DNA from 4 places in the Ammoniphilus soli genome. Region 2 is predicted to be linked to each of the others. Evidence: riboswitches for the same ligand, from Rfam matches in the RefSeq annotation. Region 2 holds a riboswitch; each other region holds the start of a gene.
The links. Region 2 has a riboswitch for cyclic di-GMP ahead of ABLT31_RS10005 (hypothetical protein). Riboswitches for the same ligand answer to the same signal wherever they lie in the genome.
Positions count from the first base shown of each region.

Region 1: linked by a shared signal. The riboswitch ahead of ABLT31_RS21425 (EAL domain-containing protein) and the one ahead of ABLT31_RS10005 (hypothetical protein) in region 2 are both predicted to bind cyclic di-GMP.
Region 3: linked by a shared signal. The riboswitch ahead of ABLT31_RS21140 (hypothetical protein) and the one ahead of ABLT31_RS10005 (hypothetical protein) in region 2 are both predicted to bind cyclic di-GMP.
Region 4: linked by a shared signal. The riboswitch ahead of ABLT31_RS23060 (Spo0E family sporulation regulatory protein-aspartic acid phosphatase) and the one ahead of ABLT31_RS10005 (hypothetical protein) in region 2 are both predicted to bind cyclic di-GMP.

Region 1 covers NZ_JBEGDL010000012.1:68,274-76,336, forward strand. Annotated here, with positions in the region: gene ABLT31_RS21425 (EAL domain-containing protein) at 1-1,392, opposite strand, end outside; cyclic di-GMP riboswitch class I at 1,509-1,597, opposite strand; gene ABLT31_RS21430 (hypothetical protein) at 1,667-1,840, opposite strand; gene ABLT31_RS21435 (flagellar assembly protein A) at 1,859-3,892, opposite strand; gene ABLT31_RS21440 (aspartyl-phosphate phosphatase Spo0E family protein) at 3,939-4,115, opposite strand; gene ABLT31_RS21445 (sensor domain-containing protein) at 4,144-5,865, opposite strand; gene brnQ (branched-chain amino acid transport system II carrier protein) at 6,201-7,538, shown strand; gene ABLT31_RS21455 (hypothetical protein) at 7,626-7,922, opposite strand; gene ABLT31_RS21460 (DUF2512 family protein) at 7,919-8,063, opposite strand, start outside.
Region 2 covers NZ_JBEGDL010000003.1:436,571-444,633, forward strand. Annotated here, with positions in the region: gene ABLT31_RS09955 (hypothetical protein) at 1-89, shown strand, start outside; gene ABLT31_RS09960 (YetF domain-containing protein) at 141-860, opposite strand; gene ABLT31_RS09965 (CvfB family protein) at 904-1,764, opposite strand; gene ABLT31_RS09970 (hypothetical protein) at 1,994-2,158, shown strand; gene ABLT31_RS09975 (hypothetical protein) at 2,351-2,527, shown strand; gene ABLT31_RS09980 (hypothetical protein) at 2,872-3,069, opposite strand; gene ABLT31_RS09985 (peptidoglycan recognition protein family protein) at 3,197-3,874, opposite strand; gene ABLT31_RS09990 (PH domain-containing protein) at 4,517-4,894, opposite strand; gene ABLT31_RS09995 (DUF3973 domain-containing protein) at 5,489-5,677, shown strand; gene ABLT31_RS10005 (hypothetical protein) at 6,439-6,639, opposite strand; cyclic di-GMP riboswitch class I at 6,678-6,765, opposite strand; gene ABLT31_RS10010 (hypothetical protein) at 6,857-6,991, opposite strand; gene ABLT31_RS10015 (hypothetical protein) at 7,607-7,819, opposite strand; gene ABLT31_RS10020 (LysM peptidoglycan-binding domain-containing protein) at 7,935-8,063, opposite strand, start outside.
Region 3 covers NZ_JBEGDL010000012.1:13,471-21,533, reverse strand. Annotated here, with positions in the region: gene ABLT31_RS21200 (hypothetical protein) at 1-321, shown strand, start outside; gene ABLT31_RS21195 (hypothetical protein) at 441-566, shown strand; gene ABLT31_RS21190 (hypothetical protein) at 877-1,410, shown strand; gene ABLT31_RS21185 (CFI-box-CTERM domain-containing protein) at 1,573-1,893, opposite strand; gene ABLT31_RS21180 (YvrJ family protein) at 2,019-2,174, opposite strand; gene ABLT31_RS21175 (DUF2922 domain-containing protein) at 2,230-2,454, opposite strand; gene ABLT31_RS21170 (DUF1659 domain-containing protein) at 2,518-2,745, opposite strand; gene ABLT31_RS21165 (N-acetylmuramoyl-L-alanine amidase) at 2,841-3,527, opposite strand; gene ABLT31_RS21160 (hypothetical protein) at 3,520-4,005, opposite strand; gene ABLT31_RS21155 (hypothetical protein) at 4,072-4,254, opposite strand; gene ABLT31_RS21150 (hypothetical protein) at 4,256-5,224, opposite strand; gene ABLT31_RS21145 (helix-turn-helix domain-containing protein) at 5,249-5,590, opposite strand; cyclic di-GMP riboswitch class I at 6,370-6,457, shown strand; cyclic di-GMP riboswitch class I at 6,543-6,633, shown strand; gene ABLT31_RS21140 (hypothetical protein) at 6,646-7,071, shown strand; gene ABLT31_RS21135 (sunset domain-containing protein) at 7,370-7,630, shown strand.
Region 4 covers NZ_JBEGDL010000013.1:145,762-153,824, reverse strand. Annotated here, with positions in the region: gene ABLT31_RS23080 (Ger(x)C family spore germination protein) at 1-1,052, shown strand, start outside; gene ABLT31_RS23075 (hypothetical protein) at 1,049-1,279, shown strand; gene ABLT31_RS23070 (GerAB/ArcD/ProY family transporter) at 1,331-2,419, shown strand; gene ABLT31_RS23065 (PAS domain S-box protein) at 2,527-2,817, shown strand; cyclic di-GMP riboswitch class I at 3,029-3,116, shown strand; gene ABLT31_RS23060 (Spo0E family sporulation regulatory protein-aspartic acid phosphatase) at 3,193-3,372, shown strand; gene ABLT31_RS23055 (winged helix-turn-helix transcriptional regulator) at 3,643-3,969, opposite strand; gene ABLT31_RS23050 (DoxX family protein) at 4,104-4,496, shown strand; gene ABLT31_RS23045 (pirin family protein) at 4,559-5,263, shown strand; gene ABLT31_RS23040 (DoxX family protein) at 5,298-5,714, shown strand; gene ABLT31_RS23035 (pirin family protein) at 5,753-6,628, shown strand; gene ABLT31_RS23030 (hypothetical protein) at 6,729-6,884, shown strand; gene ABLT31_RS23025 (DUF3231 family protein) at 7,048-7,566, opposite strand; gene ABLT31_RS23020 (CBO0543 family protein) at 7,912-8,063, shown strand, end outside.

The DNA of each region.
Region 1 (8,063 bases), on a different contig from region 2:
ATAAGATTGGATATTCATCCCGGAATGGTACACGTTATATTGATTTTTCCCTTGTTCTTTTGCACGATATAAGGCCGCATCCGCGTTCTTCGTTAGCACAGGGGCATCCTCGCCATCGTATGGGAACACACTGATTCCAATACTTGTTGTTACATATAATTCATAAGCATCGATGTAAAATGGCCTTTTAAAAGCGTCCAATACATGCTCTGCGATTTCGAGCGCGTTCTCCCGATCGGTATCCGGCAAAATTACATTGAACTCATCTCCGCCTACCCTTGCAACCAAATCCCCTTCACGCATACAGGATGCCAGCCTGACAGCAATTTCCTGAAGCATTTTATCCCCAGTGATATGTCCAAGGGAGTCATTGATATATTTGAAACGGTCCATATCCAAATACATCATCGCTAAGGGCTGGTTCTTTTGCTTGGCTTGGTGCAGCCTTTGACTCAGCTCATCGTTAAAAAGCCTTCGATTCGGCAGATCGGTCAAGCCGTCATGATAGGCCATATGGGTAATCATTTCCTCATATTGCTTCTTTTTCGTCACGTCCCGTACGGTACAAGCCACGATGCATTTCCCCTGGACGTATCGTTTTCCGAATTGGATTTCAGCCAGAAATGAAGTGCCATCTGCTCGAGTAGCTTCAATTTCTCTGGAATTATCATAACCCAATATATTTTCTAAATTATTTATCGCTTGAAATGCATCTCGGATATATTTCTGTGATGCTTCACTCCGCAATAATGAAGTTATGTATTGGCCAAGAATCGCTGACTCCTCATAACCAAACATTTTTTCCACAGCAGGGTTTACTTTAAGAATCAAACCCTCTTCATCCAGTATCATCATCGAGTCAATGGATGTTTCGCTAATGACATTGGCTAAAGCCTCAGATACGCGTAGCTTGTCCGTAACGGCAGCCAACTCCGAATAGGCTTTCTTCAGTTCTGTTGTCTTTTCAGCCAGAATATCGGCTTGCTTGGACAGCTTTTGATTCATTTTATAAATTTCTACAAACCCTTCGACTTTCGCCTTTAAAATAATGGGATCAAAAGGCTTCAGGATATAGTCTATAGCCCCAATCGAATAACCGGTAAATATATGCTCCGAATCCATGTTATTCGCGGTGATAAAAAGAATCGGAGTATTTCTTGTTTTTTCGCGAGCCTTAATGATCTTGGCGGTTCCAAAGCCATCTATTCCAGGCATTTGTACGTCTAGTAAGATGGCAGCGAAATCATATTTCAGCAGAGATTTGAGTGCTTCTTCGCCTGATAAAGCCTTGATTAAGTTGTAATCTTCTCTCTCAATAATTGCTTCCAGAGCTAAAAGATTTTCCGGTCGATCGTCCACTAATAAAATATTGATTTTTTCCCCGCTGTCCATGTTAACCTTCTCCACTCCTTTGAATCTCATCTACTATATCTAAAATAGGCGGGCAAAAAACGGACGCTATCCTACTAAAGGGCTATTCAAATATGAATAGCCCTCCGTCTTCACTATTCGGCGGCCTGGCAGTCGTAGTTCATGAAATGACCTTAGACCCATAGCTTTGCGTCCCCACCTTTTGGTACGTTTGCCTTTATCAACAACCTATTTTTTATTTAAGTATATAGTGGATGGACCCTCGGTTCAATGAAGGGAAACAGTTTTAAAGCTGCTAAATAATACCCTGTGTTTTTTCGACAATATTCGGGCGGTGACAGGCACGATCAAAACGATAAAAAGCCGGCATCATTTCTTCCTCCAGCACTCCTGTCATTTCAATATCAATGTCCCCTTTAAATAAAACAATGGCCTTGTCTTCCTTGAGCATTATTTGCCACTCAAACATACCATTTTCTCCCCCATCCTAATGAAAAAGCCAATTCCCTTCTCGATCGATCCGTGCAAAGACATCGTTGTCTGCTGTCAGAAATTGATGCGTTTGATTTCCGATTTGGAGATAGGTTCCTTCCATCACGTACTTTATGCGTATCGTCTGTCCAAAAGGCACATGAATCCTTGTTGGTCTTCCGCCGGGGGTTCCCGCTTCCCCAATATCGGCCCCCAACGCAGCATAAACCTGTCCCCCGCGTACCATGCCGCTTACTTGCAGTCTGCCTCCCGAATGGATTTTCGAATGGATGCACCCTTGATCGATAACGTATACATCGCCGCTGCAATAGATTTCACTGTTTAGCGCATAAGGAATAATGATGCTGGCATCGGATTCTGAAGGGGTGCGGCTCCATTCATCGAGTGCTTTTACCTGTTGGATTAAAGCGGAAAGATCTTTTTGGACACGAAATTGTGTGGGCAGAAACTTCAGGAATCCATTGGATAGCTTGATCACGACTTCCTTAAATCCCTGGTCCAGCCTTTGTTCTTTATCTGCTTTCGCCGTCAAGTCAGACAATTCTTTAACCAGCTTCGGAACCTCACTGAATTTTCGCTCTAGTAAAATACGAATCAACGAGCTTAGTCCCATCCGGGCAAAGTCCGACGTTTTAAAAGCGGCACTTAAATAAAGCTCCTGAATGGCCAAAGCAAGCCCCTCTAATTGGTCCGCTATCTTTCCGAGCAATTGGCCCATATCCTCCAGCAGAAGGTTGCTTTTTCCCGCGGCAAGAGAGCTATTAATCACACTTCCCCGGATCACGATGCGATTTCCGGCTGTAATGATCGCTCGATTGCTCAAACCATGTATGAGGACATCCCCCAGGGCTTCGACGGTCATTCCCTCTTCCGCATTTCCTTGAACCTCGATATCTCCCGAAAAATGCAGATTTCCCGAAGCCAAATCGACATGGGCAGCGTGATATAATCGGGGCACGACGGAAACCCTGGCTACATTCCCCTGGTACTCAATGTGCGGCCTTCCCGAATCCACGGCCACAATTTTCGTCCCGTCTTCGATCAAGTCCGCTCCTTTTCTTGCCTGAACATTCAGTTCCTTCGGCAGGGGTGGCGGAATCATCTCCCCCGTAACCGTCATCCCTGGCTTTCCTGCGGCAGGGGGGTGAACGATCACAATCACCTGGCCTGCATCCACACTGGGAATCGTTTGGATCTCCCGAAAATCCACCCTCCCATTTTCCAATTCCTTTGGTTCGTTTTTCAATAGTTCGGTGTTTACCTTCAATTCCAGCCAACCGTCTTGACCCTGCTCAGGCTCAATCCCTCTGGCAATCTCGAATACACCAGACACCCGGGCTTCACAAGCTTTAAAGACTTCTATCTCTCGTATCCCAGTTTGGATCCCCAACTCCTGCATTCTCTGGACGACCGAAGCGATTTGGAGGTGATTGATGATCTCCTCCTCTTCGGCGAATTCCAGCTTGATATGCGGACTAGGCTCTTGATCCACTAGGGTACGGGTCCGCTTGTACCCCGGCTGGATATGAAGGGTGGCGATCATCTTCCTATCGTCCAATTCGATGGACCAGGTTGTTTCCTTTAGTTCATCGTTTAGATCAACCTTAAACTGGTCTTTTTCCGAGATCACCGTTGGTTGTTTCACGATCTCCCCATTTTTATATAGGGTAATCCCTTTCTTTGGCGTGATCGTAGGATAGTGGGTAGGCGTTTCCTTGCAAAAAATTCTCCCATCCGTGATCCAGGCCTTCCCGATTTCGGTCATCTCCGGCAAGGTGTCCTGAGGTTTAGACGGACTCACCTCCTGATCCTGACTTCGGAGTTGATCCATTGCGGTTTTATCTTCAAGCGATTTTTTTACTAGCCGTACAATGGCTGGTTTAGAGCCGAATATCCCCAGAAACCCTTTCGTCGCATTTTCTATAATCTCAATCTCCACTTCCTGCCTGCGGGCTTCAAGAACCTCCAAACCGATCGTGATGGCTTCGTGGACATCCTTCCCTTTAGAGACAATGACTGAATGGCTCATTCTACCCTCCCTCTCACGATTGAATATAGGTGAATTACATATTCATCTAATCGCGCCTCTGCGTTAATTGGATCTTCTGATATTGAACAATGAGCCTGTCCAAATCCTGGCTGAGCTTGATGACCCTCTCGTCATGCAGGGATTGGACCTCCTTAAAGATTTCCAGCAGTTCACTTTTTTCCTTCTCGATTTCTTTGAACAACTGGAGCAATGGATCCTTCATCGTCTGTCTCTCCTATTCATGGAAAAGTTTAAGGAACCTGCTTTAGCCAATGACGTTTAAATTCCTCCGCTGGGACAGGAGGACTATAGAGATATCCTTGGATCTCATCACATCCTAGTTCGCCTAGGATCTTCAGTTGATCTTCTGTCTCCACTCCCTCAGCCACCACGTTAACTTGAAGATTTCTCGCCAAATCAATGATGGTGGCCGTGATGGCTTGATCCGCCGTATCCGATGTGATGTGTGTGATGAAGGATCGGTCGATTTTTAAAAAGTCAATGGGAAAACACTTAAGATAGCTTAATGAGGAATAGCCTGTACCAAAGTCGTCAATCGATATTTTAAGGCCCATCGATTTTAACTGCTCTATTTTGCACATGGTTTCCTGAACATTCTCAATCATGCAGCTTTCCGTGACTTCCAGCTCCAGCCACTGGGCATCCAGGCCTGTTTCAACCAGTATGTCGCAGATCATGTCTACGAAACCTGAGTTTTGTAATTGCTTTACGGATATATTTACAGCTATGCGAAGAGGGGAATAGCCTGCATCTTGCCATCGCTTGTTCTGTTTGCATACCGTTTGCACTACCCATTTTCCTACCTCCAGGATCAATCCCGACTCCTCGGCTGCTGGAATCATTTCTGCCGGAGCGATCCACCCCTTCTCGGCATGCTTCCATCGCAGCAAGGCTTCAGCACTCACTGCTTGTTTTGAGTCTATATTCACGCGTGGTTGATAATGAAGAGAAAGCTCATCGCATGTCAAAGCTTTTTGAAGATCTCTTTGCAGCGAAAATGGTTCATAGGCTTGTTCATGAAGGATAGGAGTAAAAAATTGAATGTTCTCCCCTCTGTTTTCCTTGGCGCGATACATGGCATTCTCCGCGTTTCTCATCAAGGTTTCTACGTCTTGGGAGCCAACGGGATAGATGCATATTCCCATATGAATATCGATCAAAATTTCGCGATTTTCCAGAACAAAAGGTTTTTCCAGGGCATGAACCATCTTTTCCGCCAGGCTTGCACACTCTTGTAGCCCCTCAATATAGGGAAGCAGGATGGAAAATTCGTCGCTTCCCATGCGAGCCATGGTAGCGTCTTTTGCTATACAACCATTCATCCGATCAACAAAGCTTTTTAATAATGCATCCCCAAAGTGATATCCGTACATATTATTGATGAGCTTAAAGCCCGCCAGATCAAGAAACATCACTCCAAGGATATGCTTTTCCCGATCAGCCACTGCGACTGCACTTTCCAAAAGTTCCTGAAACAGAGTCCGATTGGGCAGGTTGGTTAAGGGATCGTAGAGAGACCTAAACTTTATTTTTTCCTCTGCTTGCTTATGCTCCGTAATATCCGCGGCTGAACCGATCACTTCAAGAACTTTGCTGCCCACTAATACAGGCTGGAAGATACATTCAAGCGTTCTATCGAATAATTTAATCTCCGATTTCATGATTTCTCCCGTGTAGGCCTTATTAACATACTCGTTGAATGATTTGGAAGCCTCTTGCGGGAGTACTTCATTTATCGATTTGCCCATAACTGAACTTGTCATGAAGCCCAGCTCCTTCGCAAGCTGGCCTTCCGCAAAAGTAAAAATAGAAACCCCATCTCTTCTCTTTTTAATCTTAAAAATAAAATGATGTATATAATCCATTATCTGTTTCAGCTCGGAAGGTGCTGGATCTTCTGTCTTACTAGTACAGGACTCCACGACCATGCTTATTCCACTCCATTCTCTCACTTCATAGGCCTAATTAACTAGAATCATTACTTCTATTTTGATGTAAGCAATTGGAAAAATATATCATAATCACCTCCTATTTTTGGTCCTAATATTAAGAAATGAATTAGGAATCCGTTCCTATTGCATGAAGACACAAAGAGAAACTCCCGTTACATAATGCGATTTTCGGGAGTTTCTGACGCCGCACTCCCAAATCATGCTCCTCACCCTCACATTTGGTAAATTCTCTACATTGTATGAAAACTCTTAACCAAATGCCTCCGATGTGTTATCCTTAGTAAGGTTTATTCACAAACTATTCTTAGGACATTTTCCGGAGGGATCTCATAGAAATGAATCGAATATCTACCAAAGACACATTCACCATTGGTCTTATGCTATTTGCTTTATTTTTTGGCGCGGGGAACATGATTTTTCCACCTTCTTTAGGACAAGCAGCGGGAACCAGCCTATGGATCGCGATCCTTGGCTTCCTGGCTACCGGGGTGGGCTTACCCCTTCTGGCCGTTACGGCGATTGCAAGAACCGGCGGGGACTTGCAGGATTTAGCGAGCCGCGTTCACCCGAAGTTTTCTGTGGTCTTTACGCTGGCCATTTACCTGGCTATCGGACCTTTGTTGGCTATACCAAGAACCGGTACAGTTGCTTTTGAGATGGGTGCTGTGCCTTTCCTCCCAGCGGGGCTGAATGCTCAAGGCTGGCCGTTGTTTGTCTATACGTTGGTTTACTTTGGGATCACCTACTGGCTGGCTTTAAATCCATCCAAACTCGTGGCACGGATCGGAAAGCTGCTGACTCCCGTTTTATTAACGGTCATTGCCGTCTTGGTCTTGCGGGCGATTTTCTCCCCATTAGATGAGATCGGCGCTCCCGCGGAGGCTTATGCTGAAGCTCCTTTCTTCAAAGGATTCATCGAAGGCTACTTTACCTTGGATGCGCTGGCTGCCCTCGTTTTCGGGATTGTGGTCATTTCCGCGGTACAAGGTCAGGGCGTAACCGACCGACGAACGTTGACCGCCGCGACAATCAAAGCAGCGGTGATCGCCGCGACTGGACTAGGTCTGGTTTATGTATCTTTAGGGTACGTAGGGGCGATTAGCTTGTCCCTTACGGGTCCGTCCAGCAACGGGGGAGAAATCCTTTCGGCTGTCGTTCGCCACTTGCTTGGCACGTCGGGTTCTGTTTTGCTCGGTGTGGCGATCACGCTCGCTTGCTTGACCACATCGGTCGGGCTGGTCACTGCCTGCGGAGAGTATTTCGCGAAACTTTGGCCGAAGGTATCCTACCGGACTTTTATTATCGGTTTAGCCTTATTCAGTATGGCCTTAGCGAACATGGGGCTTACTCAGATCCTCGCGTTCTCGGTCCCTGTATTGATGGGCCTTTATCCGATTGCCATGACGTTGATTGCCCTGTCTTTCATCAGCGGGCTTGCTAGGGCTAGAAAAGTGTATGTCGGCGCCATGATCGGAACTGCGATCGTGAGCATCGTCGATGCCTTGAAAACAGCGGGCTTAAACATGGAGCCTGTAGTTGCCCTTTACAGTGGGCTTCCTCTTTATGACTTGGGGTTAGGCTGGATCCTTCCTGCTGTAATCGGCGGTTCGATTGGATATGTACTGGAAAAAGGAAAGAGACAAGAGGAACAAGTAGAACGGAAGGTTTCTTAATCAGAATAGGAGGGTGTCCTAAAAAGCTAGGCTTTTGGGACACCCTTTTTGCTTTGGATGGGAAAAAGGGGTGGTAGGTCCATTTTTCTATTCCCGTGTTGAGTAGGTGGAGTTGCGACTCTTAAACTCAAAATCAAACCAAATAAAGCCGAAATAGCGGGAAATTGTCCATCTAATACAGCTTAACCCCATCATTTTGCTCGTTTTACCGCCAGTAGTGGGCGTTTTTCCATCTACACGCAAGAAAAGAGAGTGATCTGGAGGTTTAATGGGCGAATCTCCACTTACTTCAAGTCCATACACAACAAAAACCCAACTTCGTCTGGTGGCTAGACAGCCAGGCAAAGTTGGGTTTTTATTTTTTCTCAATAGAGCGGTCCTCATGAAACTCCCCTTCTATGAAGCTCTCGTTGCTTCAGAATCCACCCATGCATGCCATATTCAACAATTCCCAGGGATATTCCCACCGCTGCCGCTCCCGGAAGAGTCACCAGGTTGCCGGGATAGACAAAGGGCAGCAGCCAG
Region 2 (8,063 bases):
AAACCCTGCAGCTTCTCTCCGTTCCCATTAAACACGAGGATTGGTCTGTGGCAAAAAAACTGAAGAAGTGGAAGGACATCTACCCATAGGCATGCTTCCTGCCCCACTTCCCGATTACTTCGATTCTTTAGTGTACAAGCTTACCTCATATAGGGCTCTTCCTGCTTGCTGACATAAAGAGCTCCATCCGCTTCCAGCAGAGCCAAGAATACTTCTTTGGGAGAATTGATTCCCTGCTGCTGCAATTGCTCGAGCAGCCATTCTTCTGTAAGTTTATGGTTCTTTAAATTCTTATAAATCACGTTTCCATCCTCTATGAGTACCGACGGCATCCTCACCTCAGAAACAGGCAACTCAAGGTCCTTCGGGGTTACCGGATTTGCCTGTCCCTTCGTTATGATGCTAATCTCCCCATTGGGTTCTAGAATGGCAAGCTCTACGTCGGACAGCCTTGTTACATTATTCATTCTAGCCGACATCAGCAGCATATCTAAAGTCACCTTGGAGCGCCTCATCATGTTTCTCAAAATTTTCCCCCTTGATACGAGCAACCTAGGTTCCTCATCAACAAACCTGCGAAACTTTGAGGATTTCAAAGCCATTAAGGTGGTGAAGTAATGAATGCCGGTAAGAGTCAATGCTACAGCAAGTGGTCCTGCCAGGCTGACTTCCCCGTTGACAAGCGGCTCTCCGATGACATCCCCAATGACAATGGCAAATAAAAAATCCTGAGCTTGCAAGGTGCTCATTGTTCTCTGGCCTAGAAACTTGATGATGCTAAAAAGAAACAGATACGCAACCGTTGCCCGAATCACAAAACTTAGGATGGTCAGATGAGCGTCTCCCTGCCAGAAGTCCATGCGCTCCGCTCCCTTCAGAATAGATATGCTTTCATGCTTCCTATTATTTTTGCTTAATTGTACTTAAATATGTCCATCCATCCTCTTGATAGATTTTATTTTCCTTCATCAGCTTCCCAAGCGCCCTCTTGAAAGCCGCCTTGCTGATGCTGAACTTTTGCCGAATGGTTTCAGGGTCGGTCTGATCAGAAAACGGCATAGCGCCCCCTCGATCCTGAAGGATCTGATAGATGATTTCAGCATCTTCCTGATAGGCGACCGCTTTGCTTGGATTTTGAGTAAGATTAAGACGCCCGTCCTCCCGAATACTTTTCACTCTTGCGGTTACCTTTTGTCCTAGGCGAATCGAACCCTTCATATCCTCCCGGTGGATAAATCCGATATGCTGCTCATCAGTATACATAAATGCACCTAAGGCAATGACTCGGTACACATACCCTGTTACCTCTTTATTGATCATGTTTTTCCCTGCTTGTTCTTCCATCTCCGCGAGCTCTACATCTAATCCTAGCTTCGCTAACAGCCTTCCCTTCTTATCATGCTTGAGACCGACGAATACCCGATCTCCCTTAAGCGGCCAAGCAGCTCGATCTTGAGGCAAATCATCCTTTGACAATAGCAATTCCTTTTGAATTCCCATATCCAGGAATACACCCATTTTGCGATTCACGTCGGTTACATCGAGCCATTTAAATTCCCCATAGACGATACGGGGTTTTTTCATCGTAGCGGCTAAGCGCTCTTCATGATCCATATATATAAACACGGAGACCTTTTCCCCTTCTTTGAACTCTTTCTCCGCTTCGTTCTTATGCAGCAAAATGTCGTTTTCTCCATCACTTAAAAAGTATCCGAACTGTGCCTTCCGAACGACCTCTAATGTTTCCATCTGACCAGCTTGCATCGTTTTCATCTCCTCTTTGTCTTCACCATTCGTCTTTGTTAAATTCTTTGCAACTATCTAGATTTTATGAGTTAAAATCATAGCTTATTGGGAAAAAACCAAAAAGTCAATGACAGAAGAGGACTTTGGTGTTTTTTATCAAATTAGACTATTCTTATAAATTATGATAGAATAAAAATGGAAAATCCCTCAAGTGACAGTCATCACTAACTTATAAGGAGTGAAGTAGATGCAGGCTGACATGAAGATGGAAGATGTATTGACGAAGTTGAGACAATTGAAAGAAAAGGGAGAACCGTTATCCAAGAAAAAAGTGAAGGAAAAGCATCCCCAGCTGATGAGGAACGCTCTATTTTATTTTCCTTCCTGGGAACATGCACTAGAAAAAATGTAAGCCTCCATTATAAACAAGGGGATTTTAGCTGCGTAGCTGATATCCCCTTGTTCTGTTATTCTTCCATAAAAAAAGAATCCTCCATATTTTTGGCATAACTTTTGCTTAACAACTTGACTTATGTCGAATATTGCGATATTATATTTTTATAAAGAATATACAGATAAAATAAAAAATATAGGAGTGTAGGAAATGGAATATTTTAAGAAAAGCTGTAAGTCTTGTGGAATTTCATTGAGTAAATTTGAAGAAGAAGAATACGATAAACACTGCATCGATTGCCATAAGGAAAACACCCATGCAGAAAATAATTTAAGAAAAGTACCTGTACTTATTCGCAGCGGCCGCAAACGAGTTTTTACTGCATAGCAAGAAAAATAAAAATTGGTTCGCCATACAATAACAAAAAGAACTCTCCAATATGATGGAGAGTTTTTTCGCTTTATCCTTAAAGACTATAAAACCCAAGTGCCACAAATCCAATAAGCGCTCCAATTCCTGTAGCAATGACTACATGCATGGGATCTACTCCTTATTTGATAAATGTTTTAGTATCTGTAGAATGCCCAAAGTAAATAAGCTGTAATCACGAATTGTAACTAAATGGACACATTTAAAGAGAGTTTGTTCACTATAGCACTTTAGTGAACTTAAACAGTAAAAAACCGATTACCTCTATACGGATAATCGGCCCTTCTTTACTTGCTTCTAGTTTAAATGATTTCTAAGGTATCTTCTTGAAACCTTAAGTATCCCTTGATTTCCTCTTTAATCGACTTGATTTGTGCATAGAGGTCCATTCTCTCCTGCCAGGTAATGTCAGAACGCATGACTTCTTCTTTTAACTGTTCCTTCTCAATGATTAATTGTTCAATTAACGGTTTATTTTGGAAACGATAACATTTTGGCATAAGAAGAATGCCTCCCCTTAATCGTTTAATATAGTTTCAAGCCCAACAAACATAGTATTATTGTATATCCAAGCAGTTACATTGTAAAGGCTTTCATGGTTATTTTTTTAAGAGACCACCCAAGTTGCTACTTCACCTCTTGCCCACTCACCTTCCTCAGCTCATTAGCAAGGCGGTTAAATTCATCCTTACTTGCTTTGTCTACAACCAATTCCCAAGCTACACCTGGAAACCTAATGATCTTGTTTGCATCTTCTGGTTTCATCATATAAGCACTTTCTTTTTCTACAAGATCCATAAACCACTGTTTATCGATTCCAGTGCCTGGACAACTTTTTGGTTCCTTTCCGTTGATTAAACACTCACGATGGAATACAACTTCTGAACCTTTACTTCTCCAATGTTTACAAATTTTAATAGCAGTTTCTAACTGTTGTCCAAGCAGTACATCATTCCCTTTATCAAAGTTACCGATCATTTCAAACATAAATGGATGGATATCTTCACTTCCGTTATACCCTATAGCTGATGCAGGCATTTGGTCTGGATTGCGTCCGGTCATAATCTTTCCATCAGGGAATATGGTAATGTGCTGAGCGATATCATCCCATCCTTTTGTTTTAACGTGATAGTCCCTCATTCCATCTTGAAGCTCCCGATGATTATTTCCTTTAAAGTGGGAATGGTTTGGAGAGTGTGTGTGGTGAACATGAATTGCATTGAATTGGGCTGTTAAACTTACATTTTTAAACCAAACTAAAAAAACATCTGCATTGCTGAATAATAATCCATATTGCCAACTCATATACATCACCTCTCTATTCTTATTTATATTAATCTATTAAACTACTGTTATAGTTGTGTGAAAGATAGATAAGAGTCCTTTACCTATTCACCTTCCTCGGATTCATGAAGATGCTGTTATTATAGTAAAAAGAAAAAAAGATCATTCAAACGAATGATCTTTTTTAGCCAACAGTTAAATATGATACTCCACTTTTCAGCTAATCGCTGTACTCCATAAGATCCACATTTGCCTCATTATGTCCTTTAATTAAACTGAAATTTTGGTAGTAAATAGTCCATATCAAAAGAAAAGCGATTATACCGATCGAAAAAAACTTAGCAGCTGAATAAGCAGTACTTATTAAGTAATTCGTTCTGCGCTTTTTCTTATATAATTTCATAGAAATTACATTACTCTGCTCTTTCATGATAATCTCTTCTCTCTTAGCTTGTTTTAGTTCAGAATAATTCAACTAACATAATTATATCTTGTTTTGAATTATTTAAATAGATGCATTAATGAATTTACCCCATTCATTTAAGCAAGCATCTGTATCTAAACCCTAGTTCAGATTGGCAAAGATGGATCGAGCGTTTAGATGAAATGACAAAAGCCCTCCATAGAATAATGGGAGAGCATTCCTATTCATAAATGAGAATTTTATTTTAGCACGTATTCCGCAAGAACACTTTGCAATTCGTAAATATTCAAACTCTTATTAAATTTCTTTTGCAGCGGCTGTGAACTACCGGTCATCCAAATTTTCAACTCAGCATCCAGATCAAAATTTCCAGCCGTTTCAATACTAAAATGAGTTACACTTCTGTATGGAATAGAATGATATTCTACCTTTTTTCCGGTCAAACCTTGTTTGTCTACTAATATTAATCGTTTGTTGGTAAATACAAACATGTCACGAATAAGCTTGTAAGCCCTCTCTACCTCTTCATTCCTTGCTAAAATAGTCGCAAACTCCCTTTTCACTTCATTAATATTCACCTCTGAAGCTTTTCCCATCAAACCGTCTAAGAAACCCATTTGCTCTTCCTCCTCTTCATGATTTGCTTTGCGCCTGTCACAGATACCCACATGTGCTACCTTATATGCAGAAGAAAGTAAAATGACCACACTTTGTGGTCAAAAATGTGGGCAGTCAGTATTTATTCTTCGATTCTCCGCACGACATAAAACAACTTGCATGAAATAAACTCGATGGTTTGATCAATACCTTGATTCAGCATCCTATCTATAATGTGCTGAGGGACCATCCATTCACATTGGTGTATATAATGGTTCTTGGATGCCTACCAAAATGTTTAACTATCACTTGCATTGATGGTCTTTTAAAGTCCCGTTCCTTCAAGTATATCCACATTAAGTACTTACTTTTGCCAAGATCTAAGATGATTTGTATACCCATTTACTCCTCCAATACTACAATTGCAATTGACTATAATAATCGCGTAAAAGCTTGCATTTCATTTTTAAGACAGTAAAAAAAGAACACAAAGCCATTAGACTGTGTCCCAATTCCATTAACAAGTAGCAATTTGTCAGAATTTGATTGAATTTGACAAGAAGTAATTGTTTAAGAAAGAATTCTTATCATGTAAAATAGAGAATGTTGTGAATTTGAGGGCGAATGGAGATACTGGGGAAATGGAGATTGAAGGGAAAATGTACTTTTGCATCAAATGTGGCAAATTACATCTAGATAACAAAACAGAAGTTAAAATTTTCTCAACTGGCTACACATTATTAAATGAAGAAAAAGTACCTTTAGGCATATGTACCTTAAAATTGCTTAAAGAAGAAAATTAGAAAAGTCAAGGTTGAACGGTATCCTCCAATTGTTTGATACGCAAGTTTATAGATCGTACTCTTCGGTACAATTCAATTCTTTCTTGCCAAGTTATTTCAGAATTAATAACTTGGTTTTTTATTTCTTCTTTAATATCATTAAGTTCCTCAATATCGTTTATCGAATTGAGATAAAGTGTAAACTCATCCATATTCTTCACCTTATGTAAATTTTACCTTTAACATTGTTTATACTCCTATTTTGTTGTTTTGTCTAGATTTTTTATAAAAAAATTACGAACATTTTATTTATATATAATACACAGTATACTGTATGCGATTAAAAAAGATGTTAGCCAAAAGACCAACATCCATTAACATGCAACAGGGGAGTTGCAATTTATACTAGAGATAGGGTGTTTAGAATTTTTATAAACTTGTTTTCCATATATGTAACCATTCAAAATATGGAACTACTTCTCCTCTTGTCCACTCCACATCCTTAATTCAATAGACAAGCTATGTGCCTTATTCTTATCCTGCTTACTTCCCACTCACCTGGATCATACTTCGGTTATATCTAAAATATAGAAATTTCGAAAATATTCCGCTTGAACAAATCGCTAATGATCTTGAAAGAACCACCGCTACCATAAGAAGATTGTTAAAAGAACTTAAAGAGCATGTAGCCTCCGTCGAATCCTCCTACACAGCTAGGTGGATTTTTGGTGTTTGTTAGAAAACAAAAAGATCATCCCGAGTATGTCCTCGAAATGATCTTGTTATTCGCAAAGCAACTCATAGATATTTCTATACGCCTTACTTAAAGTTAACTCAATAATATCAATTTCTTTATGAGTCAGTCCATAATCCTTGATTAACTGATCTCGAAACTCCATACTAACCACATCATTAAAATTGTTGGAGTCCATTCGCATTAAATCAATAATATGCAGAATCTGTTGTTTGCTATATCGGTTCATTTTTACCCTCCATATAATAATTGAAGGGGACTTTTGGCTTTGGCAACTGGCTGGCAAATCGGATTAACCAATGTAGCCCCTTTAGCTTTGCGTCGCCATCTTTCGATGGTTTTGCCTTTAAAATTAATTTCAATTTTACCATAAAACTGGTATTGTAGTTAGTACATTTGGCACGGACAAAAAAATTTTTTTCGTCGAAATAAGATCAATCAAATTTTTATTGAACACTGTTGTACTGATCGATCAGTTCATGCAATGATTTTTCAACATCTTTCAACTGTTTAACCACTTCTTCGTCCGAAATATTCCCTTTACTTATGTTGTGTCCAATATCGATTAACTTACCATTCATGATAGCCAATTTTTCCATAGTCTCAAATTTTTTTCGCACAGTTATTCTCCTTCTTGTAAGAAATAAAATAATACATCATTCGTGCGTTTGTTCCTATTATACACATTATTATACAAAATCCTTCTTATTACCTACAACGGAAATAAAATACCTATAAATGATTTGATAATAGATTCTTTAGAATTGTCAAAAGTTAGTTTTGGTTAGGTTTTTAATATTGCACCTTATAGAAAAAAGCCTCTGAACTGTTACAGAGGCTCAAAAAATGTGTTATTTTATTTATTAAATATACTCAGAGAAGCCATTGGATAAGCGTTTAGATTTAAAATATGCATATCATGGTAATCACCATGTGCAGAATCCAAGTTGGGACGTTTTAGAGTCAAAGGTAACAGACATGATGTCAGAGTTTCTAAAAGGAACTTAGTTGACCTCTGCTCCCCTCTTCCTATCTTAGAATAAAAAAGAGGACATCAGTCCAATACCAATGCCCCCAACATGGACTAAATGAATTCTACAGTTAGCGTTTAACCTTGCGGCTATGGTTATTGACCACCTAAGTTGTGGTCAAAAAAATTACTTGGGCAAAAATGTGGGCATTTTGCAAACAGATTTTTATTCTTCAATTCTCCGCACGACATAAAACAACTTGCATGTAATAAACTCGACGGTTTGATCAATATCTTGATTCAGCATCCTATCTATAATGTGCTGAGGGACCATCCATTCACATTGGTACTGAGAAAACCGATAAATTGCATCCCCTACCACTTCCAATTTTATACCTTGTGCAGATAGGCCATCTTGCATCATCTCTTTAGCCTGCATCTCAGGTCCCCCTCATCCTAGATTTCTCTCCAAGTTTATTATACTACTAGAATGATAGGTTGTGCTCCCAAAACTGTAGCAATTCTATAATTTTTTTCAATTGTTCACCATTTGGCTAAGGAAGCAAAATAGTTTGTCCGGCATGGATCGTCGGACCGGAAAATCCATTGCTCTCCCTAATTAATTGTACAGCTTCTTCACGAGTGCGTTCCGGATAAAATTGCCCTGCAATAGCCCATAAAGT
Region 3 (8,063 bases), on a different contig from region 2:
GGGCAGACTACACCTGCTGTGTACAAAAATGAAATGATCCCTGCCGTTTTTGTTCCAGAAGAGCAAAAGGCCGAAACACCTGCTTCCTCTTTGCCTATTGCAGATAAAGAAACCTTAAACGAGAAGCCAATGAATCAGGCAAGTGAGGAGAAAGTGGTAGACCAGCCAAAGGAGGAGCCAACGGTTCATGCAGTACCTGAGCAGGAGAAGAAGATGCCAATGGATTCACCGGCTTCGGTAGAGAAGAAAAAGCTACCTGTAACTCCACCTCCAAAGCGACCTGAGAAGTCGATAGAGAAGGTATCTTACCTCCGGTTGTAACAGTACCAAAAAAGAAGGAAACCATTGCCCCTCCAGCACCATCAGCACCGGAACCAGCCGAGTCTGTCCCTGCTGCGGTGACAGAAAATACCCCTTCGCCTGAAAACGACACCTCGCCGGTGGAGCATAAGGAACCGGAAAGTGTAGTAACTAGTACTTACTCTATTTCACCAGATGGAGAGATTCGATTCCATGAGCAGGAGCTTGGTGATGGTGAAGAGAGTGAGGATATGATAGATCCATAAGAAACTGATGAAGCAAATAATTGAAGTGAAATTATGAAGAAAACAGCAATCTCATTACTACTCACCTTCCATCTAAAAAAGACTGGAGTTAGTTCTCAATGTAACTGACAATATAGCGCCTATCGCCACCAGGAAAGCAGATGTTCCTTACTATTCATTGAGGGAAAAGAAGTGCAGAATAGAAACTAGAAAAAATCATATATGATGGTGAATACTGCTCTAACACTCAACTTCATTTTTTAATTCCCAATTAATATTTTCATGATATCATGTACCATAAGTAAATGATAACTTATAGGTGGAGATGACGATGAAGAAGAAATGGTTTTGGGCATCGATTACTGTTTTGGTAATTATTTGTGCGGGGGGATTTGCCGGTTATAACTATGTTATTAACAAAGCATCGGAAAAAATAGCTGAAGAACTATCGAGTAACGAAGAAATCATGAAAGATCTTAATAAAATAGCTGGTTCCAATGAATTATCTAATGAAATATCTAATGAAATATCTAAAGCGGAACTTTTGGCGGACGTAGATCAAGAAACTGATACACAGGACAGTATGGAAAAAGAAAGCCCAAAAACAGGTACATCAGACGGTACGACTAATAAATCCGATCAAAGCACAAGCAATCAAAACAGTAAAGGTACTAACCAATTCGCTAGTAAACAGGATGCAGTTAAATTTGCGATGAGTCGGTTTTCAGCTGCAGAAATTAATCGTTTTAGAAAAATGGCTAGTGATGGTTTGACTGTAGAAGAAAAGAAAGAGCTAATAGCAATCGCTTATTCTAAATTCTCTGCTGCAGAGATTGAGGCTGTGAAACAAGCGGTTTCTCAATAATCAATTATTAGAAGGTTATTCATTTTTGAATGCCTTTTTATTTTTGCCCGCCTCCGGGGGTGATACCCCTTGGGTAGGGGGTCTGACCCCAGTTGATTTTACCCATGCACCATTCCTTTCAATGAAAAAAGCCCCTTGGAATCCCAGAGGCTTTTTATGATATCAAACCAGTTGATACTTCTGTTTTATATACCACCAGAGGATCATAGTTGTTACAATAGGTAAAAGGACTATTGGATGAAACATTGCATATACCAACAACACTACTGGAGCCAATAGGACTCTAACCGTCATTTTTAACATTTCACTGTCAGCAATGAGCTGAGCAATTGGCGGAGAATATTTATAATACAGCTTTACAAAGCCTTTGGGCAACAGGCTATTGATGAAAAAATAGTCTTTGATGTCGATAAGGATCAAGACATTGATATATTTGATGTAGTGGCAGTAGCTAGAAATTTTAACAAATAAGAGAGATAACACAAGCGTTCATAGGTTGTGCTGTACCAAAAAGAAGGCCTGAACTCCTCCCGTACGGATGAGGATCAGGCCTTTTTGCTTTTCGTTCGACCAGTGCCCTGCTGAATAGGCTTTGGGTTTCCGCCACTCTATGTTTCCTTCCACCCATGGATCGCTTTGGTCATCTCGGCAATCGAGGTGGTCAAATTATCCATCTTGTTTTCCACCCTTGTGAGCAAATACCAGGAAACAAAAATGGGGAAACCCAGATTGCCGATCAGTGGAATGAGGTCCAACTGTTCCATAGGGTCTCCCTCCTTTGGGTTATTCGACAGGTGCCTGTCACCTGTCGAAACCGGATTACTCTTCAACGCTAAAGTCAGTGACGGTCCGTTCCGTAATTCCAGCATCTTTAATGGATGCGATGTCGAACAATCCTCCAATGGCTAGAACCGCTTCCATCTGGGCTTTCACCGTTGCGGATGTAAGATCTGCTTTGGGAGCGGGGACGTCCAGCTTTAAGGTTTTTCCGTCCAATTTGTTGAAGTACAGAGAGATGAGGGATTCGTTAAGTTCACGAGGCATGAGGTACACCTCCTTTCATTAGGGGATCAAATCGAGGAACTGTCTGGGGAGTCAAGATGAAGATTAGCCAAGAACTTCGATGATTTCTTGATCCGTGGAGAGAATGACTTGATCGAGAGGCCATTCGGATAGGGCTGCCATGGCTTGTCCGAACGCGTGGGCGTTCTCCAGGGTAGCATTTGCAGCATTGACGTTCTTGTAGATGCGGGTCTTGCGGATGGCCTTGCCATCGGGGCTCATTCCGCTGATGAAGACGAGCTTGATTTCCTTGATGTCACGGGTCATTAGCATGTGGTTCACCTCCTTTCTTTGATACTTTTATACTATCATCTTTCTTTTTTTTGTAAACAATAAAATATAATATTTTATAGTTTTTGAGTACAAAGTTATTTTCTAGGAGTTCCCGTTAAATTCACTTTAAAATCCAGCTCATCCCATTCTACGGTGTAGCCCAAGGCCTCGGCTACCTTTCGAATGGGGGCAAAGGTCGTTCCTTTATCAATATAGCCCATGGCAATCGGATTTCCGTTTCGGCAGATGGATACGTGACGGTGGGGGGATTCGAGGTCTTTCATTAGGCGGGACCAAGGAAAGAGAGGGCCAGGACAGTTGGGTTTATTCACGGAGTCTATTTCATAGTGCCCAATAATGTACTCACGGGTCATAGGGATGTTCCAGCGACTAGCGATTTGGCGGATAAGCCAGAGCCCGGCTTGATACTGTGCTTCGTCAATGGCTCCGCCTCGATCTTTTCCTTCAAATTCAATAGTGATGGTATAACGGTTGGGGTTGCTGCCACGAAGAAGGATTTGTTTAGCTGAGGGCTTTAAGATCCGTCCATTGGTCCAGGCGCCATCGGTTTCCTGGACGTACTGGTGGATCTCTCCTTTCTTGCCCACTCCATAATGGCTGCTTACTTTGCTGTTGGGGTGTTGGAAGTGCGCTAGAGTTCCCGCTAGCGACCCGGCCATCGTATGTAGCACGATGAGCGCAGCAGCGTGCCTGTCACCACCCGGGTTTTGTCGAACGTTAGGCGTGAAGTGAGGGCTGGGTTTACATTCGATATTAAACATGGGAAGTACGCTCCTTTTTAAATTGATGATAAAACTGGGTAGCCGCGGCAATGTGTCCCGGGGGAAAGATCCCTTTCCAAAGCTGGAAGAGGGCTGGATCATGAACTCTTAACAGGACTTGACCTATCCTTGTCATCATGATCAAGGCCAGCTTTTTCTCGACCACCATGAAAAGGTCGGTATGGAAGGATAGATCGGTGAGAATTTCTTCAGTTTGCGCATTTACAAGGATTGCAATTGGACCCGTATGGGCGAGGTGAAAGGGAGCGGAAATGAGTTCGCCTAACTCGTTATGATATGTAAAGGTGCCAGCGTGAAAATAGCACATGGTCTCTCCCATCTGTTCGATATGTGGCCAAGTTGAACGAGGGGAATGAGGTTTCAAGAGTTCAAGAGCTAATAGATTCATGAGAAAATATCTCCAAGGGTCATTTTTCGATAGTCCTTCGGTATGCTCGTTCATTTCTATTTGGTTCATTTGTCTTTACCTCCTAGAGAGATGGTTTGGATTCGTTGTACTGTCTGAATTTATAACTGCGTTACATCATTTGGACAGCACGAGGAAAACTTGTTGCTTGGCGCGAGCCAAGTTTTCTAGGAAGCATTCATGATGATAGGATTGGAGGCCTGATTCTGGTGTAGAATACAGTCCCCCATTGAGGAATGAAGCGACCGTAAGAGAACAGGAGACGCACATCTGTCTACCATATTGTTTCAGTCTAATCATGCTAAAGTTCCCCCAATGCTTTTTTCAGATCATAGAGTTGGGCTTCTTGCTCAGGTGTTAGCTTACCGGGATCTTTCGGAGGGCAATGGATCTGTCTCCAGACATAGATAGGGACATCGGGAGGACAAGGCGGAATACCGTCTGGGTCTTCATAGGGATGTGGTGCTGGAGGAGGAGAAAGAGGAGTGTTCCACTCGTTCTGGAGAGCTTTATGAAGATAAGCGGCAAATCGTTCTTTGTCTCGGGAATATCTTATGCATGTCCGGATCTTATTCAAGTATCCTTGGTCCGTGTAGCGGGGGTGATCTTTCCACTTCATGTATATCGTTTCTATGCTTTCCTTACGGAGGAGAAGTTCGGGATTCGATTGAATGGCTTGATAGAGGATCGGTGGAAGGGAGAAGATCGGTAGATCGGTTGGTTGCTTAGGCAAGGTCGTGATGGGTGAGCGTGAATCAGGCTGAACATCGTTATCCGGTGGTTGTGGCTTGTCTAAAATGGGGGCGTTAATCTGTTTGCCATTAGGAGGATCGACTTCCCGTTCAGGAGCGACCGTATCCTCTTCAATAGGGAGAGACTGTGGTGAGCTAGAGGTACAAGGAACAAAGTCATGGTCGTAGTCTCGGAGTGCGGTCAGTGGCAGGAGTGCTTTTTCCGGACAGTTTTCGGGGTAGAGGTAAACGGTAACGAGACATTGGTTCGTTCCGGGTGTTTTTCTTAAATCGATCAATCCATAGTTCCATAATGGCCGGAGAATCTGATTGTAAAATGTAGAGTTACCGACTTTAAGTCGCTTCGTTAGTTGAGTCAGGGAAAAGGGTAGAACGGTGGGGGCTGTCGAGTGGAGCTGATCTTTCCAGCTGTGGAAGTTTAGCCAAGCTAAGAAGGCTTTTTCGCCTAACTTGGGGAGCCAATCGGACAGGGTAAACGGATAAAGGGGAAGATAGGGGAAAGTAGAAAGCGTGGACATAAGGTAACCTCCTGAAAGTGGGTGTTAGGGGAGTGGATCTTCTTGGACAAGCTTCTTGAGCGTTTGGATGATCTGGCGACGCTGTTCCTCATCTTTGGCTTGGGCTGCATAAAAGTACAATTGCTCGAGAAAGTCTTCGTGATTGAGAGGCAAAGGTATCCAAAAGTCGGGAAGAAGAAGCTGAGGCGCTGTATGTAGGGGGTGAGAGAACTTAATTAGGGTCTTCAGAGATAAAGTTCCTTGCTGTTCAATTTTTTGGACATATTGAAGACTGTTGTTCAAGCTTTTTGCGAGTTCTAGCTGCGTATACCCTCGTCTTTTTCTTAATCTGCCAATATTCTCGCCAATCATTCGACGCTCGTCCATATGAATCACTCTCCCCATTTCACTTTAGAAAAAAGATGCAGAATTGAAAACCAACCAAATGGTAGTATTCTGTGTGAAGGGATTCACAATGATAGAGTGAGGTTCCTACAGGAGCCGTCCCCGATTGGGAGAAGAGATGATCTGATCATCAAGATCTTTTAATCTATCTATTATTTAAGTCTTTTAAATATATATTTATATAAATAGACTCTCCTGAAGGAGAGATTAGCTGTTTATAGATTCCCATAGGAGGAGAATAGAGATAAGAGAAAGGGTCCCCAGTGAGGAAAGTTGGGGTCATTCCTTATTGGGGAGAATCGGGAGGTAACCAGTCCTTCTCCTGAGACAGGAGAGAAAGTGCCTTATTGTGTTAGGGCGTTTCGTTAAGAGAAGTAGTAGATGGGCAAAATCCGCTCTCCTAGGTGGGGAGTGATATCCATTGAGTGCCTGTCACCACCCGGATTTTGTCGAGAAACGGAACGATCCCAGAACGGGAGAACGTGCTAAGTAAGGGGACCGTTCACAAAGAATAGTCCTTCTAGTTGGGAGATGTATTCCGTTTTAAGAGTAGCCTTTAATATAAGAGAAACTCTCCTAAACGAGGAGGAACTTCGGGGGAAAGAAACAAGGGTAACTATGAAAAGACTCTACGCACTATTACTATTAAAATTAAGTCTTAATGACTACCCATAAGAATAAAAGATAGGACGAATGGGATATGTTCTTATAGGCTTAGGTATTGGTAATATCTTCTATAGAATTCGACAAAAATATAAATCGTACGACAAAGGCAAAATCATTGAAAGATGATGACGCAAAGCTAGAGGGGCTAACCCAGCCACACTGATATGCCAGCCAGCTGCCGATAAAACGGCCTGTTCGATTTATTTTTCAAAATAATATAAGGAGGGCCGTTAGTGATTTGATCGAACTCATTGATTTTTCTTACTCAAATCGATAAAGGCAAACCTATGGAAACTTAGGGACGCAAAACTAAAAGGGGCTAAATCCAGAATATCAGGATAAGCCAGCCAGTTACCGAAAGGAGAACCTATATGAGGTTTACTAAATTAATTATGATTTCAGCGCTAGCAGCAGCGATCTCGTTTAGTGGATTATCTGGAGAAGTGTATGCTAAAAATGAGACTACCAATAAACAGCAACAAAAAGTTGTGACTGAAAATGATATAAGAACAAAATACTTTCCCTTGTTTAAACAGCTAGAAAGTGAAGCGAAATCAAGTCTAAACAAATTAGTTTCAGATGCATTATCAGGAAAAGGTAGTTTTTCAGAGATAATAGCTAAAGGAAGACAGCTTCGGGAAGATATAACTTTAAAGTTTAACCAGTTGTTGGAAGAGATGGAGAATGAACTCGTAGCTGCTGGTTTAAACACGGATTTAGTGTCCGAAGCTGAAGAAGAGTTTAGTAATCAAAGCCTTATTCAGAAAGAGAAAATTAGAAAGAAATTTGATCAGTGAGATAGAAAATTAATTCTCGATTATTAGCCGTCCGAAAGGACGGCTTTCTTTGTTGATTCTGACTCTGTACTATGTTTTCTTGAAGTTGAAAGAATAAGCAGCAATTGGAAAGCAAACATAGAAGATGAAGGGATACATTGAAAATAATTAGAATAGGATTATTAATTACGTTCACATAAAAAGGTTACTTTGAATTGATAATATATGTATTAGGTAATGGTAATATAGTATAATTTTACTAGAAATTTATACTCACTCAAGGGAAAAGGTTTAAATATAGTAGAAAGGAACTAGCTATATGAAAAGAAAAATCATTATTTCTGTACTTTCTTCAATATTTGTATTATCAGCCATAGGAGTAGCAAGCGCCAATCATGGCGTAATTAACGATCATTCATACAGTTATTGTAACGGAGGAGTTAAAGGTAATATAAGCAATAAAGGAGAAAGGATATACCACGTTCCTGGTGGTCAGTTTTACAATAAAACAAAAGCGGAGTATTGCTTTAAAACGACTGAACAAGCACGTAAAGCTGGATTTAGGGCTTCAAAGAAGTAGGATAAGATTTAGATTGTGAATGTCCGCCTCTGGGGATACCCCCCCTCAGGTTAAGTAACTTGAAAGAAGTTGAGACTTTAGGTTAGGTCTGACTATCTATAAGTGATCAAGCCTAATTTAGATTCAAGTGATATTCGTATGGAGGTGTTACATGGAGGGAGATGCTAGGGTTACAAAGGGTAGTTCCTTTGTTAGCCTATCGTAATATATAACCAACTTTTATCGGAACTTTGCCCGCTTCGGGGGTGATACCCCTCGGGTAGGGGTCTGACCCCAGTCGAAAAATGTCGTTGATTACAAGGTTATTTAAGTAACGAATGGTGATATAAAACAAGGTCTAACTGTATAAAGCGTTCAGGCCTCATTTAGTATATTAGCTTTTTGAAAACCAATGGTAGGAAATTAATTGATAGGAGTAGAGAAAAATGTATAA
Region 4 (8,063 bases), on a different contig from region 2:
AAATGTTTGTTCCGAAAATGGTAAGCGGAGGCCAGGCAGGAGGCGGAGGAGGAGGTGGAGGAGGTGGTGGAGGAGGAGAAACCCTCTACAGGTCCGGGACGGGAACGACGATTGCGAATGCTCTCGCAAACCTTCAGGAGAAAATTCCACGGGAGGTTTTCTGGGGTCACACCAAGGTCATCGTGATCAGTGAGAAGCTGGCGAAAGAAGGCATTCGCGAACCGATGGACTACTTGGCCCGTCATCCTGAGCCCCGCCTGAGGGCCCATGTATATGTCAGCAAGGGCAAAGCAAAGGATGTCATGGCTTTGCTCCCCCCTCTGGAACGAAGCTCCGCGGAAGTGCTGAGAGAATTGTCGGAATCCGAAATATTGATAGAAACAACCTTAAAAGATTTCCTGCAGATGCTAATCAGTGAAGCAGCTACAGCGGCCGTCCCGATGGTCGACATCTTGCCGCCTCAGAAGGGGCAAAGCAAGCTGCAATCGATAGGCTTTGTTAACCGCACGGCTATTTTCAAAAAGGATAAAATGATCGGTCATATTGATGCGAGGCTGACAAGAGGAGTTCTTTGGCTGAGAGACGAAATCGAACAGGCCACTATTACGGTGAGGCCGGAAGCGGCGAAGGGAGGGCATGTCTCGGCAGCTCTGATTCGTGCCCATACAAAGCTGCTTCCCGAAATCGAAGATGGGAAATGGAAGATGACCGTTAAAACGGTAGCGGAAGATGATTTGGTTCTCAACGGCACAAATTTGAGCCTAATGGATCCCGAAATTACAAATATGGTAGGAAAGGAATTGGAAAAGGAGATTGAAAATCGCATCCAATCAACACTCCAGAAAGTTCAAAAAGAAATGAGAGCGGACATCTTCGGATTCGCAGAGGCTTTTTATCATAAGTATCCGAAAGAGTGGGAGAAAATGAAAGACGAATGGGATGATGTCTTCCCCAAGGTGGAAGTCAAGGTAGAAGCCAAAGTGTATGTGCGCAGACCCGGTTCGTCGACTGCTCCGCAAGGATTGCCTGAAAAAGAGGTGAAGAAAAAATGAAAATTGTAGCCGCATTGGGGATCACCATCATTGTTGCCCTTATGGCGCTATTTCAAATCGCTAGACTGGATCCCCAGAAAAACCAAAAAGAAAAAGCTGCTTTTTTGGCACTAACAGCGGCAGGATGGCTTCTCTCCCTCCTGCTCGTATTCTTTCCGGACATGCCGGGGCCCAAGCAGTTGATCATGACGATCTACAAACCCTTTGGGAAAATTTTAGAGCAATAAAAAGCGAGGAATTTTAACGGTATCCTCAAAAGAGGGAAAAGAGGTGAAAGCATGCTGGAAAAAGGAAAAATTTCCGCTTTGCAAATGGGAATCATCATGTATCCGGTAGTTGTAGCAACTGCCGATCTTTTGGTTCCGGCGATTACCACGAAGTACGCCAAGCAGGATATGTGGATCTCTCCCATTTTGGCTTCCGTTACCGGGTTTCTTGTTGTGTACACAGTAAATCAGTTAAACAAGGCCTATCCGCAGGAGACCATCATTCAATACAGCGGACGCATACTCGGTCAGATTCCAGGAAAAGTACTCGGGTTTCTGTTTTTGCTATTTCTTCTGTTAACAAACGGTCTTATCATTAGACAATATGGAGAATTCATCGTCGGCAGCTTTCTTACGAAAACGCCGTTGACATTGATCATGGGCAGTATGGTACTAACCTGTGCCCTTGTTGTGCGCGGTGGATTAGAATCGTTGTCAAGAGTAGCCCAGATGATCGTACCGGTGGTGGTTTTATTGTGGGCATTGATCTTTACCCTGCTTATACCGGATATGGAAGTGAAGAACATGCTTCCCATTATGGGGAAGGGAATGATGCCTTCCCTCCTGGGGGCGATTACTCCGATGGCCTGGTTCACCCATTTTGTGCTGCTTTCCTTTTTTCTTCCCTTCTTGACGGACCGGGAAAAAGGAATGAAGTCGGGGATGATATCCGTCATCTGTGTGATGATGACTTTGTTTATCATCAATATAGGAACCCTTTTCCTATTTGGAGGCCTTACATCCATGTTAGCTTACCCGGTGATGAGCGCGGTACGGTATGTTAGTATTGCCGACTTCCTGGAACATCTTGAATCCCTCGTGATGGCGATTTGGGTTGCGAGCGCTTTCCTTAAAATCTCAGCCTATTATTATGCGCTTGTTCTAGGCACTTCTCAATGGTTGGATATTTCCGATTATCGAGTTATCGTCTTTCCGCTGGGCCTTCTTTTGTTGGTTTTTAGCCTTTGGTCGCTGCCAAATCTTCAAGAAGTCAACTATTTACTGACATATGTAGTATTCAATAATTTGGCCTATGAAATGATCATCCCGCTATTACTATTACTCATCCATACCATAAGGAAAAAGATGGTTTCGAAGTAGATTTAAAGCCCAAATGAGTTAGTACCGTAGCAAGTTCCTATCCGCGCATCATTGATTTCTCCAGGTTTCATGGGCCATTCATGAAATATTGGGAGTAGCTAGAGCCCATGGAAGATGAGCTAAAGAAAATTGAAGAGTTGCACAATCTGATACCTGAACATTCCCAAGATATGATTATCCGTTTCACGTCACTGGGGATTTTAACCTATGTATCACCTGCTTCCAGTCTTCATCTTGGTTATGAACTAGAAGAGCTAGTCGTAAAAACGGATAAGAAACTCAGCGGTTTATTAGAAAGTGAATTAATCGATTTTGAATTATTTATAAGGCATAAAAGTGGGAAACGAGTAGAGGTAAGGACTACCCTTTCACTAATTATATCAAAGGGGAATAGGTAGACCTCTCTTTCTTTGTCACAGATATTACAGAACAAAAGCAACCCGAAGAATTCATTAGATCAGAACAGTTATCCGTTGTAGGAGAATTAGCTGCTGGTATCATGTTAGTACACTTGCAAGACAATGCAGTATCAATGAAACCGCTCCAAAAACCGTCACATTTTTCCTTTTTTGCCCATGATATAATTTGGATAGAAATTTAATACTTACAAATCGATAATGGCATACTCACCCGAAAGGGGAGGACGCAAAGCCTACGGGTCTAAGGTGATAAAAGCTATGGCAGCCGGGTTACCGAAATTGTGCATATTCCTTATAAAGAGAACCGCTCAGTTTCATTAGAGTGATCTTTTTTATTTACTGGAGGGGATTAGCATGGTTTCTATTGATGAAATAAGAAAAGAGATCGAACAATTAAGGGCGGAGATGGAGAATAAGGCCATGGAGCATCAATTGAACTTTTTGCACCCGGAAGTCGTCCATCTAAGTCAGTTATTAGACAAGCTGATTGTACAAGTGATGCAGGAGGAGCTAGCCATCCATACATGTGCATAAAATGAGAGCCTACATAATACAAGGCTGTAGGCTTTTTCCTTTTAAATCGTCACTTATTGAACAATTCTTCCCGGTAGCTTATTATTTGCTAACGGAGTCAATAGTTGAGGAGCCATGATGATAGCGGCTCCTCTTTTTGTTCAGCTATTGGGCAGTTATCTTCAGTAAGTTTTATCCCTAACGCCATTTTTTTGTTTTAAAGCAGTTATTCTAAACCCAGAATATCATTTTTGTGTTTTCGTATAGAGATTAATAAGTTAAAACCCAGCCTTATTTGGCTGGGTTTTCTTTTATCCATTTCTCTGCCCACTTTTCACACTCTTCCATCATGGGTTTTAATGATCGACCCTTTTCCGTCAGTTCGTATTCAATGCGGATTGGGATTTCAGGATACACGTTCCTTCTTACAATATCCGCTGCCTCCAACTCCTTAAATCGTTCTGACAACACTCTATCACTGAGGGTTGGGATGATTCTGGATATATCTTTAAATCTGGCTGGACCGTTCATTAAGACACGAATAATTAAACCTGTCCATCGTTTGCCCAGTAGTTCAAAAGCGGACTCAAATGTAGGACAGAGCGTAAAGTCTTTCATGGAAACCACCTCCAATTATAATTTTTTATAAGGTACTTGACGTAAGTAAGTATAACACAGTATGATACTTACATAAAGTTAGTTATAATAAAAAGTCAGTAAATAATAAAAGGTAAAAAGAGGGGGCAGTCTTAATGAATCTTGGTCTTTTAATCATTCGTTTAGTCATTGGTCTAACATTTATGGGACATGGCGCTCAAAAACTGATTGGTTGGTTTGGAGGGTATGGACCGAAAGGAACCGGCGGTTGGATGGAATCCATTGGGATGAAACCCGGTGTCCAAATGGCAATCCTTGCAGGATTAAGTGAATTAGTAGGAGGCTTGCTTTTTGCTGCGGGGTTTTTGACGCCTATCGGCGCACTACTCATCGCTGCTACCATGGTGGTGGCTATTTTGAAAGTTCATGGACAAAACGGATATTGGAGTGATAAGGGAGGATTCGAGTACCAAATGGTTTTGATTGCGGTGGTAATCGGTGTGGCTCTTATTGGTGCAGGTTCTTATTCTCTTGATGCGGTGCTATAAGGTAATTTGAGATGTTTAGATCATTAAAATGGGAAATATAAACGAAAACACAGGAGGTTATCATGATTAAGGTATATCCAGCAGAATCGCGTTTTACAGCAAATCACGGGTGGTTAAAAACTTCTCATAGTTTCTCATTTGCCGAATACTATGACCCGAATAACATGAATTTTGGTTCTCTCCGCGTACTAAATGATGATTATGTAGCCGCAGGCAATGGATTTGGAGCACATCCGCATCGGGATATGGAGATTGTCTCCATTGTTCTAAAAGGTCAATTGAAGCATGAAGATAGTACGGGCGGTTCCGAGATCCTTAGACCCGGAGAAATCCAAAGGATGACCGCAGGAACGGGTGTCGTCCACTCGGAATATAATCCCTCCAACACCGAAGAGGTCAACTTTCTGCAACTTTGGTTTATGCCAGAGAAAAGTGGATTATCGCCATCTTATGAGCAAAAAGCGTATGACCAAAATGTATTGAAAAATAATTTGCTCCCAATCGTTTCGAACCGTGTTCAATCTGAACAGGTCGCGTTCATCCATCAAGATTTGACCTTGTATCTGTCAGAGTTAGACGCAGGAAAAACTCTCACCTTCACCCAAGAGTCAAATCGTAAAATCTTTCTCTTTGTAATCGAAGGCGATCTCGCATTAAACGAGCAAACCAAGCTGAAAACACGCGATTCAGCAAGGATTACTGACCTTACTGAATTGAAAATAGAGGCGAATTCAAACGCGAAATTGATGTTGATTGATTTACCTTAAGTTTTTAAAAAAATAGATCAGGAGGAGAAACAAAATGAACAATCATCAACTAGGAGCATTCATTTTAAGAGTAGTGTTAGGGATTTCCTTTAGCATTCATGGTTTTGTTAAATTCCAAGGGGGCATTGGTAATATTGCTGGATGGTTCGAAAGCATCGGACTTCCCGGATTTCTAGCCTATGTGATTGCAACGATCGAATTATTGGGAGGATTAGCCCTTATTCTTGGATTAGGAACACGATTGGTATCTGCACTATTAGCCATCATTATGATTGGCGCCACTTTAAAAGTGAAATTAGCCGTTGGCTTTTTGGGGAACGGTCAAATGGCTGGATGGGAACTTGATCTTGCGTTCTTGGCTATGGCTGTATATCTAGCTTTAAATGGCAGTTACGCTTATTCCCTAGATAGGACTTTGGGACTTTCAAAAAGAGAAGAAGCTGCTGCTTAACAGATTAACAATTCCCTAGGTTTCTTAGCTAAAAACGATTGGAAGCCACCAAGGAACGCAATAAACGGTGCGCCCGACATGACTCGGGCTTATTTATTAAACAGAAAGGGATGATCATGATGTCTATCCGCATTTCTTCAACAGATCAACAGGCATCCGGAGGATTTGACGAAGGAAAACTGGTAGAGCAGAAGCCTATTGGCTTTCCGGGAGAAGGATCAGCCGTAGACCGTGTGGGAACTTTGTTTTATTGGGCGTGGTTTCAAGCAAAAGAAGATGCCTATCTCCCGCCTCATCCTCATAGAGGATTCGAAATCATTTCCTACCTTTTAAATGGAACCGTGCATCATCAAGATACGCTTGGAAATGAAAGATCTCTTCATACTGGTGGTTTACAGGTCATGCAAACCGGTAGTGGGGTTCAGCACTCCGAAAAATATAAAGAAGGTACTTCCGGATTTCAAATTTGGTTTGAACCATTCATGGGCGAATCCAACTACGTTACACCCACCTATGCTGATTATGAGGATCACGAACTTCCCGTTGTTGTAACGGATGGTGTTACTGTTAAAACCATAGTGGGTGAAAATTCTCCCGTTCACTTAGTGGCAGACTCTAAAATGTGGGATGTCATAATCCCTGCTGGACATAAGTTTGAGCGCGATATACCCAAAAGCTACTCCATTGCAGGTCTTGTCGTGGAAGGTCAGTCGGATTGGCATTTCGAATCTGAAACAAGATCGGTAGATACAAAAGAGTTTGTAGTATGCGAAGCTACTACACCCAGTGCTTTAAAAATCGAAGCGAGCGCTAACGACGATACTCGCCTCATTCTAATTCAAGTGCCAAGTGTGCTCCCTTATCCTTCGTATAAAGAGGTTAAGCTTAGAGTTAAATTAAAAAAAGATGAATAAGTAAAGGCATAAGAGGAAGGAAGTTCACTGCTTACATTATTTTAGAAGAATCGGGAATATTTCCTTTGCATAGCAGCTTACGGAAATTATATTGTGTTTCATGAGCTTTTTACTTAACTATCGCGATTCAATTGCAGGGTATGCGATTGGCATCGGATTAATAAAAATTTATTCTAACGGGGTTCGATTGTTCGATAAGGAGTTGGGCTGCGTTCGGCAGTCCTTTTTTGTTCGGCTAAAGGGCAACATTGCGTAATACTTAGGGATTAAAACCTATAAGGAAAAGTTCCTCCATACTATTATCCACCGGGACTATCAAAACAATAATTTAGACCGACCTATACATAAGGGTCGGTCTTTTTGTTACGAGGAAAGTTTATTTGCGGGTTTTAATTACAAGCATTAATGAATTTACAATCCTAAACATGGGCTAATTCAGGCGTTTGAACATGTAGAGGAGGTGGAATTAACCAGCCCTTTTCTTTGTTGATTCTTAATAGTCTTGCACCATACTGAGCCTTAGCGGTATGAAACTGTCCAAACATCATAGCGATGTCCTCACGGATAGATTGTCCTATAACTTGACTACAAGATACCAATCCTGTTGCAATGTCCCTAGATACAGCAGCGGCTATCTCAGGATCTGTAAAACGTGCCCCAGCCGGAATACTTTCTAAATTTGCAACTGGACGTTCTGGTGGAGAGGGAGGAAGCCCAATCCCGTTGGCTTTTAATAGTGTCTCAACTTGGTCAATTGATTGCTTCATATTACTAAGCATGTCTTCAAGAAATTTTTTTAGATCAGTATCACCTGTATGATTAATAAATGTTTGGTATCCTGCCACCAATCCCTTGGTTGTTGAAAGGTAGCTCCAAACACCAAATACTTCACCATAATGCATTGGTTCATTTTGAGGATTGCCGCTCAATACTCCCATAATCGTCCTCTCTACACTCATTAATGTTGTAAAGTTCATTTTGGGTTCTCCTTTGTAAAGAACTTAACCCAAGTATATTTTTGGCAAAGTAGGGAGATTTCAATAATGAAAAAATTCCCAAGTTGTTGCTAACGGGAATCGATTGTTCGATAAGTTGGGCTGCATTAGGAAGTCCTTTTTTGTTCAGCTCAGAAAAAATTAGATTGTTGAAGATAGTTTATTACTTTTCTTGGAAATGATTAAGCTAGGTGAAGAAATAAAATATTAGAAGGTTAGGGTTCCAAATTGAACAATTATCATTATTCATATTCAGATATTGAAGAGATCCAGCGAAAATTAGTTGAAATGCGTTATGAATATTGGATTCAACATGATTTATTTACATTTCAATGGTGGATGTTATTGACGCTATTTATAACTCCGTGGGTTATTTGGTGGAGTGTTCTGGATAAGCAACGTATTCTTGAAATACTTTTATACGGCGTATCTTTAGCTCA